Regions from separate parts of the Comamonas sp. Z3 genome, predicted to be linked through region 2. Evidence: riboswitches for the same ligand, from Rfam matches in the RefSeq annotation. Region 2 holds a riboswitch; each other region holds the start of a gene.

Region 1 (4,411 bases), on a different contig from region 2:
AGCGTGTCGGGCTGCAGCGTGTAGTCGTCACCGATCAGCTCCAGCTTGATCCAGGGTGTGTCGAAGACTTCACGCGCCATCTGGGCCGTGGTCACCGCCTCCTGGATGGTCATGCAGCCTGCCGTGTTGGGCAGCACGGGCACGTTGAGCTTGCGCAGCAGCTCCCAGAAGCTGGCACCGGTCTCGGCGGCATTGCTGCCCTGACGGCGCAGCGAGGCCGTGACCATGGCGGGCCTGGAGCGCTCCACGGCCGCTTCGAGAATCGCGGGCGAGGGATAGCGCGAGGTGCCCAGCAGCAAGCGGCTTTCAAAACGCTGGCCGTAGAGAACCAGGGCGTCGTCGTTAGTTTTTGTATTCATGATTGGTCTTTATCTTTGATCAGCAAGCCATTGCACAGGCACGACCCAAGTGAGAGACACCCAGCAAGAGCCGCCTCGCAGCGCAGGTGTCGTCCCCCTTGGGGGAAGGCGCGTAGCGACTCAGGGGGATTCATCTCATCCGCCGGTGACGGGAGAGATGACTTCCATCCTGTCGCCCTCGTTGAGTGCATGGACGGCATATTGGGTCTTGGGCACAAACACCGTGTTGACCGCCACGGCAAACGGGGGCTTGGCCTGCATCTGCGCCAGCGCATCGGCCACGGTGGCATGGGCTGGCAGCTCGGCGGCTTGCTGGTTGAGAGTGATCTTCATGGCATGAAACGGAAAATAAAGCGGGTGCTAAGTTAAACCTCTGCACGGCGGCGCTTGCGTGCGCCAGGGGTGCAAGTGCTGTGCGTCAAAGTTCGGGCTCGCAGTTCAGCCACGATGCACGGCGACATCGAACTCGCGCGCCAGCGGCGAGTCGTCGTGGTCCAGCAGCTCCAGCACCACGTCCAGCATGGCGGGCGAGATCATGAAGCCGTGACGGTAGAGGCCGTTGACTTCCATGACGCGCGGAGTCAGCAGACGCACGGCGGGCAGATTATCGGGCAGGGTGGGGCGGCACTGGGTGGCGATTTCCACAATCCGCCCTTCGGCAAAGCCGGAGTGCACGGTATAGGCCGCGCTCAGCAGCTCCAGCGTGGAGCGCACGCTGGCCGGCGACATATCGTCGGACTCGATCTCGGTCGCGCCGATCACGAACAGATGGTCTTCCTTGGGCGCGATATAGATGGGGTAGCGTGGATGGATCAGGCGTGTAGGGCGCTGCAGCGTGACTTCGGGCGCATGGATGCGCACCACTTCGCCGCGAATGCCGCGCAGCTGCTTCCATTGGGTGCGGGCACCCAGGCCCCGGCAGTCGAACACGAAGTCGGGCTGGCCAGCCTCGCCGGGGCGGAAGTCGCCAACTTCGCGCGGGCTCTCCCAGTGCTGCTGTACGCCCAGTGCGGTGAGCTTGTCGACCAGCGCCGTCAGCAGCTGGCGGTTGTCCAGCTGGCCTTCGCCGGGCAGGTAGACGGCCTGGTTGAAGCGTCCCTGCAGTGCGGGCTCGCAGTCCTGCAGCGCCGCGCCGGTCTTCTCCTGCATGGCTGGCAGGCTGGGGTTGATGCGCCGGTTTTTTTCCAGCAGGCCGAAAAAGCGTGCCGCGTCGCCCTGATCCTGGCGGTGCCAGAGAATCAGCGTGCCGTTCTGCTGCAGAAACACATGCTGCTCAAGTTGGGCTATGAGTTCGGGCCAGCGCTTGAGCCCATGCTGGCCCATGCGCACCACGCCGGGCTCGGTAATGGCCGACTCGGCCAGCGGCGCCAGCATGGCGGCCGCCACGCGCGCGGCTGCGCCATCGCCTTGCGGGCCATGGGCGTCATAGAGGTCGATGGCGTGACCGCGCTGGGCCAGGGCCAGCGACAGCAGGCGGCCCATGAGGCCGCCGCCGAGAATTGCGATCTTTGAAGAAGCTTGTAGCAATGACATGTGCAAATCGTTTTCCATCCGGACACAGGAACAGGGCCATGTGCAGGACAAAACGCGGCATGCCTTGCGGCTTGTGAAACTCCCCACGCCAGCATGACCTGGATCGGGTGCAGGGGGCACAGGGCACGGATGGTGCTCTGGTGCGCAGCCGGCAGCTGGCGCAGCCCCAGGGTGTTTCTCAGTCCGCACAGGCTGCTTGCCTGCGGGACACCCCTGTTTCGTCCGTTGGACATTACAGCACAACCGCAAACAGCACGCATTGACCATGCGCATGGGCGATAATTTTTGCCATGACAGTGATTGCTCCTTCCTCTATCTCCGGCGCCGCAAAAAAGCGCTATGCACGCGTGCTCTCCATCGCCGGCTCGGACAGCGGCGGTGGCGCCGGCATCCAGGCCGATCTCAAGACCTGTGCGGCCCTGGGCTGCTATGGCATGACGGCGATCACGGCCATCACCGTGCAGAACACGCTGGGCGTGACGGGCATTCACGGCATTCCGCTGGATACCGTGCGCGGCCAGATCGATGCCGTTGTGCAAGACATAGGCGTCGATGCGGTCAAGATCGGCATGCTGGCAACCCCCGATGTGGTGAGCGTGGTGGCGGATGCGATCCGTCGCCACCAGATCAGGAATGTGGTGCTGGACCCCGTGATGGTGGCCACCAGCGGCGATCGCCTGATCGTTCCCGAGACGGCCCAGGCGCTGGTGCGGGAGCTGTTCCCGCTGGCGACGGTGATTACCCCCAATCTGGATGAAGCAGCTTTGCTGCTGGGTCGCAGCATCGACGGCATTGCAGCGCTGGATGCGGCCGTGGCCGATCTGCTGGCCATGGGGGCGCCTGCGGTGCTGCTCAAGGGCGGGCATCTGAGCGGCGATCTGGTCATGGATGTGCTGGGTCGGCAAGGCCAGCAAGCCAGCGACTATCTTCGTCTGCAGTCGCAGCGCATCGTCACCCATAACGGCCATGGCACGGGCTGCACGCTTTCGTCGGCGATTGCCTCCTTCCTGGCCCAGGGGCTGGCACTGGAGGCCGCAGTGACCGAGGCGCGGCGCTATATCCTGGGCGCCATCGAGGCGGGAGCCGAGGTCTACACCGGCCAGGGCCACGGCCCCCTCAACCACGGCTATGCGCCGCGCGCGCAGCTGATCGTCGAAGGCTGATTGCCGACACTCGCAAAAAAGGCCTGCAGTTGCAGGCCTTTGCCTTTTGGGGCGCCTGTTGCCGCACTTACCAGCCCCAGACCAGATTCTTGGCTACCCAGCCGCTCTGGCCGTTGCTGCGCTGGACCTGGGCCCAGCTACCTTGCTTTTTCAGCGTCTGCAATACCTCATATTGCTCCAGCTTGCCGACCCGGTTGTGCTTCTGGCCGGGGCCGGAGCGCAGATTGGCCGTGCGTGCCGTCACCACCATATGCGGGCTCTTGCTGGTCAGCGGGGCGTGGACCCATCCCAGCGTGGACTCATAGTCCTTCACGCGCAGCCACTGCCCTTTGCGCTGGGTGACTTGCAGCGGGTAGCCCTTGCTCAGTTCCCAGAGGGTGGCGGAGCGGGTGTTGGGCCGCTCGCGCACATTCACGGTCTTGCCCTTGATGCTGACGAATTCCTGGGCTTGTGCGAGGGCCGGCAGCAGGCCGGCGGTGAGCGCACCCAGCGCGATCAGGCTTGAAGTGGCGGCGGTGCGGATCCAGCGGTTGCAAGACACGGGGCAGATTCTCCTTTTATCGATTGAAAACATGCTGTAACCCCCATCGGACTTGCGTGGTTAGCTATAGTTCCTGTAGAAAGCTGACAGGGGCTGAACACCCAGCCAGCCATCAAGGAATGCCATGAACCAGCCAGTCCGCGCCCATGGGAGCGCCTCGTTGACTACCCGATTGACGATTGCATTGACGGCTTCGGCCGCAGCGACGCTGCTCACGGCCTGCCAGAGCGGCACGTCGGCGAATGCTCCGGCTGCAATGCCAGCCGCTGCTGTGGCAGCAAAAGCCGGGGACCTGCAGATGCCGGGCCAGCAATTGCTGGCCGCTGCCGCGCAGGGCGATGCCGTGGCGGTGCGCAATCTGCTGGCCGGCAACGCGCCTGTCGACGTGCAGGACGCCCGGGGCAATACCCCGTTGCTGCTGGCCACGGCAGCCAACCATATCGAGGTGGCACGCTCGCTGCTGATGCATGGTGCCAGTCCCAATATCCAGAACCAGATGCAGGACAGCGCCTATCTGTTGGCCGGCGCGCAGGGCCGGCTGGAGATTGTGCGCATGACGATTTCCTATGGCGCCGATCTCAAGAGCACCAACCGCTATGGCGGCACGGCCCTGATTCCGGCCTGCGAGCGCGGCCATCTGGAAACAGCCCGGGCGCTGATCACGGCAGGTGTGGATGTGAACCATGTCAACCGGCTGGGCTGGACCTGTCTGATGGAAGCCGTGGTGCTCAGCGATGGCGGGCCTCGCCATCAGGCCATCATCCAGGCCCTGATCGATGCCAAGGCCGATCTGAACCTGCCAGACAAGGACGGGG
Region 2 (4,411 bases):
CCTGATCTGACCGTCAGGCTCGGCCAAGCCTCACTCGCCCCAAAAAAGCGCAGCCAGGGACTGCGCTTTTCATTGGATAGCTGCCAGCGCTTGATGACCAGGCGCTGCAGCCCTGCGGCCATCTCAGATCAACGCGCCGTGGTGTCCGATGCGATGGGAATATAGAAATCCCCGCCCGCCTTGTTGAACTCCTGGGCCTTGGCCTTCATGCCCGCGGCAATGCTGTGCTCGGCGCTCATGCCCTGCTGCTTGGCAAAGTCGCGCACCTCCTGGGTGATCTTCATGGAGCAGAACTTGGGTCCGCACATGGAGCAGAAATGGGCCACCTTGGCGCTGTCCTTGGGCAGGGTCTCATCGTGGTAGGCCTGCGCCGTGTCAGGGTCCAGGCCCAGGTTGAACTGGTCCTGCCAGCGGAAGTCGAAACGCGCCTGTGAGAGTGCATCGTCACGCGAGCGCGCGCCCGGATGGCCCTTGGCAACGTCGGCAGCGTGGGCCGCGATCTTGTACGCGATGATGCCCTGCTTGACGTCGTCGCGGTCAGGCAGCCCCAGATGCTCCTTGGGCGTGACATAGCACAGCATGGCCGTGCCGAACCAGCCGATCATGGCCGCGCCGATGGCCGAAGCAATATGGTCATAGCCGGGAGCGATGTCGATGGTCAGCGGGCCCAGGGTGTAGAACGGTGCCTCGTGGCAGTGCTTGAGCTGCTCGGTCATGTTCTGCTGGATCATGTGCATGGGCACATGGCCGGGGCCTTCGATCATGGTCTGCACATCGTGCTTCCAGGCGATCTGCGTCAGCTCGCCCAGCGTGGCCAGTTCGGCAAACTGGGCATCGTCATTGGCATCGCTGGCGCAGCCGGGGCGCAGGCCGTCGCCCAGCGAGAAGCTCACGTCGTACTGCTTCATGATGTCGCAGATGTCTTCGAAGTGCTCGTAGAGGAAGCTCTCGCGATGGTGGGCCATGCACCACTTGGCCATGATGGAGCCACCGCGCGAGACAATGCCGGTGCGGCGCTGGGCCGTGAGGTGGATATAGGCCAGGCGCACGCCGGCGTGGATGGTGAAGTAGTCCACGCCCTGCTCGGCCTGCTCGACCAGGGTGTCGCGGAAGATCTCCCAGGTCAGGTCTTCGGCAATGCCGCCGACCTTCTCGAGCGCCTGATAGATGGGCACGGTGCCGATGGGCACGGGCGAGTTGCGCACGATCCAGTCGCGCGTGGTGTGGATGTTCCTGCCGGTGGACAGATCCATGACATTGTCCGCGCCCCAGCGAATGGCCCAGACCAGCTTTTCCACCTCTTCCTCGATGCTGGAAGTCACGGCCGAGTTACCGATGTTGGCGTTGATCTTGACCTTGAAATTGCGGCCGATCGCCATGGGCTCGATTTCAGGGTGGTTGATATTGGCCGGAATGATGGCGCGGCCGCGCGCCACCTCGTCGCGCACGAATTCGGGCGTGATGATCTTGGGAATGCTGGCGCCCAGGCTGTTGCCGGCCAGACGCAGCTCGCGCGCCGCGTCCTGCTGGTACTGCGCCATCCATTCGCGGCGGCCGTTCTCGCGCAGGGCCACATACTCCATCTCGGGCGTAATGATGCCGCGCTTGGCATAGTGCATCTGAGTCACGTTCTGGCCGGATTTGGCTCGACGCGGCTGGCGCTGCAGCGCGGCCGCCTCGGCACGCAGCTGGGCCACGCGCGCATCTTCCTCGCCGCGCTTGCCGCCGTCGTCCAGCGCCACGCGCTGGCGACCCACGTAGTACTCGCTATCGCCGCGCGCTTCGATCCAGGCCGCACGCACGCTGGGCAGACCCTGGCGCACGTCGATCTGCACGGCGGGGTCGGTATAGGGGCCCGAGGTGTCGTAGACGCTGACCTGCTCTCCATTGGTGAGCGCAATGTCGCGCACCGGCACACACAGCTGGGGGTGCAGTGCACCGCTCAGATAGCTCTTGGTCGATGCCGGAAATGGCTGGCGCGACTGGGCCAGCAACTCGGTAAAACGGGCGGCATCGGGGGCATGGCCTGCAGCAGGCGTAAAGATGGAATCAGGGGCGTTCATCGCAGTCTCCTCAAAGCGGTTGAAATGCATCAAACGCTCCGTGGAGTGCGGCCCCGTTCTGATCTTGCCCGGCACCGGCCTTGCCCGCTATGGGGTATCCGGCCTGTGCCGCCGAAATTCTGTCATTTCGGCCTGGTTCTTCACGCACCGGCTGCCCAGAAAAGACAAAACCCCAGTGCGCGAGGCGCCTGGGGTTTGCTGTGCCCATGGTTTTCAGGGCTGGCACTGGTGCCGGCTGTCCTGTCCATCCATCGGCCCTGCGTCAGGGTCCCGCTCTTCTTCCGCCGGTATGAACCGGATCAAGTTCGTCGGGTTCGCCTGTACTGTTTTCACAGTGACTGGCATCTCAGCGCTTTCGCACACCCCGGAGCTGCATGCAGTATAGGCTGCTTTTGCCGCATGTTGCACATGCATTGCAGCGGTTTAACTCTCCTGACTCTCAGGTGCCTAATCCGCAGCCTCGTCCAGCCCTTTCAGCGCCAGCCATTCATGGCTGGCCGCACGGCTTGAGCGCCACTGGTTGATGGGAGCGCTGACGTCCTCGTAGCCCAGGGCGATGCCGAAGGCAATCTGGTAGCCCTCTGGCAAGGCCAGCTGCTCGATCAGCATATCGTTGTACATGCGCCAAAAGCCCTGGGCGCAGGTGGCCAGGCCATGCTCCACGGCCAGCAGCATGAAGGACTGCAGGTAAATGCCCAGATCCACCCATTGCGCATAGCCCATGCGCTCTTCCACGGCCACAAAAATGCCTACGGGCGCACCGAACATCTGGCCGTTCTTGGCCAGTTGGGCCAGGCGTGCGGCCTTGTCCTCGCGGCCGATACTGAGTGAGCGGTACAGATCCTCGCCATTTTCAAAACGGCGGCTGCGATAGGGCTCCCACAGTCCGGGCGGGTAGGAGAGGCCGGGACGCGCAACCGCCTCTGTCTCTCTGGCCCTGACACATAGATCCTCGAGCGCCTGCCCGCCCACGGCGGTCACACGCCAGGGCTGCATATTGCCGCCGGACGCGGCCTGCGCCGCAGTCTCCAGCAAGTCCCGCACCGTGGCTGCAGCCACGTTCTGGGGCAGAAAAGCGCGTACCGAGCGGCGCTGCTGCAAGGCTTGACGAATATCCATCTCTTGTTCTTTCCAAAATTGCTGCACTGCAGTGTAGAAGCTTGCGGCATTTTCCCGAGTCTCGCCGGATACCTTGCCGCAGCCGCCCCGGTGCTTGCCCTGATGGCGCGGCCTGCATCAGCTGCGACCATGCTGGCTGCCCGTCGCAGTGACCGGGTACCCACCATCTCAGGAGATGACTCTGATGAAGCCTCGCTCTGTTTGCTCCGCTACCGCTTTCTCCCCCAGAACATTGACGCTGGCATTGGGCTGCCTGCTGGCCGCTGCAGGCGCCCAGGCGCAGGACAAGATTCGCATCGGCTTCATCACCGATATGTCGGGCCTCTACTCCGATGTGGACGGCAAGGGCGGTGCTCTGGCTGTGCAGATGGCCGTGGACGACTTCGGCGGCAAGCTGCTGGGCAAGCCCATCGAGGTGCTGACGGCCGACCACCAGAACAAGGCCGATATCGCGGCCAGCAAGGCGCGCGAGTGGTTTGACACCCAGGGCATGAGCATGCTGATCGGGGGTACCACTTCCAGCGCCGGTCTGGCCATGGGCAAGGTGGCCGACGAAAAGAAAAAGGTCTACATCATCAACGGAGCCGGCACCTCGGCACTGACCAACGAGCAGTGCAGCCCCTATTTTGTGCACTATGCCTATGACACCGTGGCACTGGCCAAGGGCACGGGCAAGGCCGTGGTGGAACTGGGCGGCAAGAACTGGTTCTTTCTGACGGCGGACTATGCCTTTGGCCAGGCCCTGGAAGCCGACACCACGCGCGTCATCAATGCCACCGGCGGCAAGGTGCTGGGCAATGTAAAGCACCCGCTGAACACGGCTGACTTCTCCTCCTTTCTGCTGCAGGCCCAGAACTCCAAGGCCCAGATCCTGGGCCTGGCCAATGCCGGCGGCGACACCATCAATGCCATCAAGTCGGCTCGCGAGTTTGGCCTGACCAAGACCATGAAGCTGGCCGGCCTGCTGCTGTTCAGCTCCGACGTCCACAGTCTGGGCCTCAAGGCCACGGAAGGCCTGATGTTCACCGACAGCTGGTATTGGGACCTGAACCCAGAAAGCCGCAAGTTCTCGGATCGTTTCTTTGCCAAATTCAAGAAGATGCCCACTTCACTGCAGGCCGCCAACTACTCGGCCGCCATGCAGTATCTGAAACTGGCCGAGAAGCTGGGCACGACGGATGCCGACAAGATCATGGCCGGCTTCAAGGCCACGCCACTGTCGGACTTCT
Region 3 (4,411 bases), on a different contig from region 2:
ACCAGACCACGGCCAGGCAATCGGCCAGCGGCGGATGCACCTCGGCCAGCAGGCGCGCGAACCAGCCCGCAAACAAGGGCTCGGCACTGGCTAGCTTGCCGATCGCAGGGGCCTTGACCAGCAAGCCGCAGACCAGACTCCACAGCGACAGCGCAGGCACGTTGCCGGCCCAGCTGTGCACCAGCAGGTCCGGGCCGAAAGCACGTACGGCGCCGCCCTTGGCTGCCGGTTGAAAGCCATCGAGCACTGCCGGATTGGCGAAATCCTCGGCCACAAAGCGCCTGAGCTGCGCTGCACGAAAGGTCTTGAAAAATCCGGTCAGTCCCAGCCGCACCATATCGGCGTCATAGCCGCTGACCACAGGCAGCCAGGCTTCGGCCTGCTGACGGTAGATGTCGTTGCGATCCAGCAGGCGGGCCATCGCACGATCGACGGCATCGATGATCTCGGCCACTGGCATGGAGCGCAGATGGACACACGCAGCCGCGCGCACGCGAGCAGCCAGAGCCCGCATCTGCGGCGCCGTCAGCACGGGCACGCTGACTTCCAGCCTCTGGCCGTCGCGGGACTCGAAGCCCAGCGTCTGCCACTGCACTTCATCGTCGGCGAGGCCTGGCAGATAGCCTGCCTTGATACGCTGTAGCTTGCGCTGCTCGCTCATGCGCCGGCAGCTTTCACAAACTCTTCAACCGCCAGCGAGCAGCCCTTGGCGGCGGCGCCCTCGGCGCGCCCCAGCAGCAAAAAGCCGTCTTTTTCCTGCGTGCCGGCCCACAGGCCCACATCCTCGGTCAGGATGGTGGTCACCGCGTTGTAGTTGGCCAGATCGCAATGCACCAGAATGCCGCGCTCACCAGCTGCCACGTCACGGCCGGTGATCGGCTCGACCAGACGCGAGCGAATCCAGTGCGGTCCAGACTTGACCGAAGGCAGTACCGCATTGCCATCGTCATAAAACTGGGTGCTCAGCTCCGTCATGCCATACATATTGATGCACAGACTGCGCGGCACGCCCAGCAGCTGTGAAAGCCCGGCATAGAACTGCTCGAGCGGCAGCTCGCGCGACTGCCCCTTGTAGCCGCCCGTATCCAGCACCCGGCTGCCTGCAGGCAGGCGAAAGCTGCGGCCCTGTTCACGCAGGGCATCCATGACATGGACCAGGCTGAAGCTCGCGCCCAGCAGCGCAAACGGCTGGCCGCTGCGCTCGGACGCCTCCAGCGCGGCACACAGGGCCGGCATGTCCAGCCCTTCCGAGTTCAGATAGTAGCGGCTGCCGGCCGAGCCGAATTCGGACCGCGCCAGGGCCAGATAGTGGGCCAGCGAGGAATTGGGCATGGCCTGCTCATCGGGAAACAGAATGCCCATGGGCATGCGCTCCATACCCTGCATGAAACGTCTGGCGAAATAGCGCTTCATGGACAGGTCGTAGACATCGAGCTGCGGATGGAAATGACGTCCGCGTGCGGCGCGGCCTGTGGTGCCGCTGGTCATGAACACACGCTCGGCGGGCGATGGCGGCTCGCTGCGCAGCTCCATGGCCTTGAAGGCATCGATGGGCACGGCCGGAACATCGCGCCAGCTCCTGACATTGCGCAGCGTGGCACCGCGTCGCTGGCAAAAGCTGCGAAACGGCGCATTGCATTCGTACTGGTAGGCGAAAAGGCGCAGGGCGAGTTGATTGAACTGGTCGTCGGTGCAGTCATCCATTGCGATGAAAGCAAGCAGATCGGCGACCAGCGAAGCGGCCTTGTCCATGAAATTCCTTCGAGAGCGGGGACATCATGCTCCGAAGGCTTGCTGACCATGCGAGAACGCACTGCCCTGAGGTCAGCTTGCAAGCTCTTCTTCCGCCGGTATGAACCGGGTCAAGTTCGCGGGTGTAGATCTCAGCACTGGCGTGCACCCCGGAGCGCGGCGCCATCTTACCCCAACGGCATCGCTTCAAGGGCCCGGAGCCGGTGCATGAAAGTCGCGTCACTTGTAACCTGGGGTAAGGCTCCAGCACGGGCAAGAAGGACATCCAGGGCAAAAACATCAAAACACTGCTGCCCAAATACAATCGCCCCAGCACCGCAAGCTGCCTGAGACGCAACCTGCCACGGCGCCGGCAATGGCGCATATGCGCCATGCCTGAAAGCGCGGCGTGTCGCGGTAATGGACTGTGTCAGCAGACGCTTGCAAATCATCCAGGGCAGCCAACGCCCACCCCAAGCCCCAGAGATATTCACATGCATTTTTCGCGTCTTTGCCATCTGGCAGGCTGGCCTGTGGCCGCCGCCGGACTGCTGCTGACGGCACAGTCCGCACTGGCCCAGCAAGCCGCCGCCCAGCCGGACCTGCCCCAGCTGTCCGAAGTCACCGTGCGCAGCACCTTGCAGCAGTCTGCACTGGAGCAGACCCCAGCCTCCGTCACCGTGCTCGATGGCGAGCGCATGCGCGAGCGCAATCTGCAGGTCAATCTCTCGGAGTCCCTGGGCGCAGCTCCGGGCCTGCAACTGCAGAACCGCCAGAACTACGCGCAAGACCTGCAGCTGTCGATTCGCGGCTTTGGCGCACGCTCCACCTTCGGCGTGCGCGGCATACAGATCTATGTGGACGGCATCCCCTCCACCATGCCCGATGGCCAGGGCCAGACCAACAATATCGATATCGCCTCGCTGGAGCGCGTAGAAGTGGTGCGCGGCCCCTATTCCGCGCTCTATGGCAACGCCTCTGGCGGCGTGATCAATGCCTATACCGAACGTGGCGAGGGTGCGCCCTCGGTGGAAAGCAGCTTTGCGCTGGGCAGCGACGGCCAGAAGCGACTGGGCCTTAAAGCCAAGGGCGAAGCCAATGGGATTGGCTATGTACTCAGCGCCAGCCGTTTTCTCACCGACGGCTACCGGGCCCAGAGCGCAGCGGACAAAAACCTGTTCAACGCCCGTATCGATGTCAGGCCCGACGAATACAGCCGGCTGACCCTGGTCGCCAACCATGTGGACATCGACGCCAAGGACCCCGGCGGCATCAAACCCAGCGAATGGGCCCTCAATCCAAAGGACGTCAACGCCAATGCGATCAAAATGAACTCGCGCAAAAGCGTGAAGCAGACCCAGGCCGGCCTGACCTATGAGCGCGAGCTTGGTGCAGGCCAGGCGCTGCGCCTCATGGCCTATGCCGGTCAGCGTGAAATGATGCAGTTTCAGTCTATCCCTCCCAGCAGCAAACTTGAGGACAAGTACAAAGGCGGGGTGATCGGCCTAAAGCGCGACTATGGCGGCATCGATGCACGCTGGAGCGGCAAGTACGAGCTGGGCAGCGGCAGCCTGGGCCTGATTGCCGGCCTGTCCGCCAACACCGTCAGGGAAGATCGCCAGGGCTACAAGAACTTTGTGGGCAACCAGCTGGGCGTGGTCGGCGAGCTGGTGCGCGACGAGCGCAATACCCTCACCAGCATCGACCCCTATCTGCAAGCCTCCTGGGCCTTTGCCCCGCGCTGGAAACTCGATGCCGGCCTGCGCTGGAGCAATGTGCAGTTCCAGTCGCGCGACCATTTCCTGGCCGACAAGGACGATAGCGGCAATGCCGGATTCCATAAGTTGCTACCGGTGGTTTCGCTGCAGCACGAGCTCAACCAGGACACCAATATCTATGCCTCTCTGGGTCGCGGCATGGAGACACCGACCTTCAACGAGATCTCGTACCGCCCCGATCTGGTGGGCGGCCTGAACTTCGGCCTCAAGCCTGCGGTATCGACCAGTGCCGAGCTGGGCATCAAGCAACGCTTCAATGTGGCCGGCCTGCGCGGCGACTGGTCTGCCGCGCTGTTCCAGACCCAGACCGACAATGAAATCGTGGTGGCCAGCAACGACAGTGGCCGCGCCTCCTATCAGAACGCAGGCAAAACCCGCCGCCGCGGCATGGAGCTGAGCACCAGCACCTGGCTGATGCCCCAGCTGCGCCTGAACGGCGCGCTGACCTTGCTCGACGCCAGCCTGCGCAGCGGCTATTGCGACAGCAAAGGCCAGGACTGCATTCCCTCCGGCAACCGCATTGCCGGCACGGCCAGGCATCTGGGCTACCTGGAACTGGAATGGCTTCCCGCCACCGACTGGCGTGTGGGCCTGGACTGGCGTCATGTGGGCCGTATTGCCGCTGACGACAAGAACCAGGTCTACGCCCCCAGCTACAACGTGGCCAGCCTGAGCGTGGGCTACACCAAGCGCCTGGGCGCCTGGAAACTCAGTGCTTTTGCCCGCATCGACAATCTGGCGGACAAGAACTATGTGGGCTCGGTCATCGTCAACGAAGGCAACGGACGCTATTACGAACCGGCCCCGGGGCGCCAATGGATGGCCGGAACCAGCCTCAGCTACCAGTTCTAGGCAGGTCATCCGCATAGTCGGACAGCAACAAGCGGGCCTAGTGCCCGCTT

What was found. A riboswitch is a leader RNA that binds a small molecule or an ion and turns the genes downstream of it on or off. The one in region 2 is predicted to bind thiamine pyrophosphate.
Region 1: it holds a riboswitch for thiamine pyrophosphate, as region 2 does, so the genes downstream of both, FSY59_RS21670 (FAD-dependent oxidoreductase) here and thiC (phosphomethylpyrimidine synthase ThiC) in region 2, are expected to answer to the same signal.
Region 3: it holds a riboswitch for thiamine pyrophosphate, as region 2 does, so the genes downstream of both, FSY59_RS04670 (long-chain-fatty-acid--CoA ligase) here and thiC (phosphomethylpyrimidine synthase ThiC) in region 2, are expected to answer to the same signal.

What each region holds. Positions count from the first base shown of each region.
Region 1 covers NZ_VOQU01000007.1:420,573-424,983, reverse strand. The annotation lists gene FSY59_RS21680 (thiazole synthase) at 1-359, opposite strand, end outside; gene thiS (sulfur carrier protein ThiS) at 495-692, opposite strand; gene FSY59_RS21670 (FAD-dependent oxidoreductase) at 798-1,892, opposite strand; TPP riboswitch at 1,956-2,117, opposite strand; gene thiD (bifunctional hydroxymethylpyrimidine kinase/phosphomethylpyrimidine kinase) at 2,183-3,055, shown strand; gene FSY59_RS21660 (SH3 domain-containing protein) at 3,123-3,596, opposite strand; gene FSY59_RS21655 (ankyrin repeat domain-containing protein) at 3,721-4,411, shown strand, end outside.
Region 2 covers NZ_VOQU01000011.1:51,954-56,364, forward strand. The annotation lists gene FSY59_RS25715 (hypothetical protein) at 1-10, shown strand, start outside; gene thiC (phosphomethylpyrimidine synthase ThiC) at 129-2,063, opposite strand; TPP riboswitch at 2,323-2,440, opposite strand; gene FSY59_RS25725 (nitroreductase) at 2,511-3,182, opposite strand; gene FSY59_RS25730 (ABC transporter substrate-binding protein) at 3,367-4,411, shown strand, end outside.
Region 3 covers NZ_VOQU01000001.1:996,562-1,000,972, reverse strand. The annotation lists gene FSY59_RS04675 (acyl-CoA reductase) at 1-661, opposite strand, end outside; gene FSY59_RS04670 (long-chain-fatty-acid--CoA ligase) at 658-1,752, opposite strand; TPP riboswitch at 1,823-1,914, opposite strand; gene FSY59_RS04665 (TonB-dependent receptor) at 2,226-4,361, shown strand.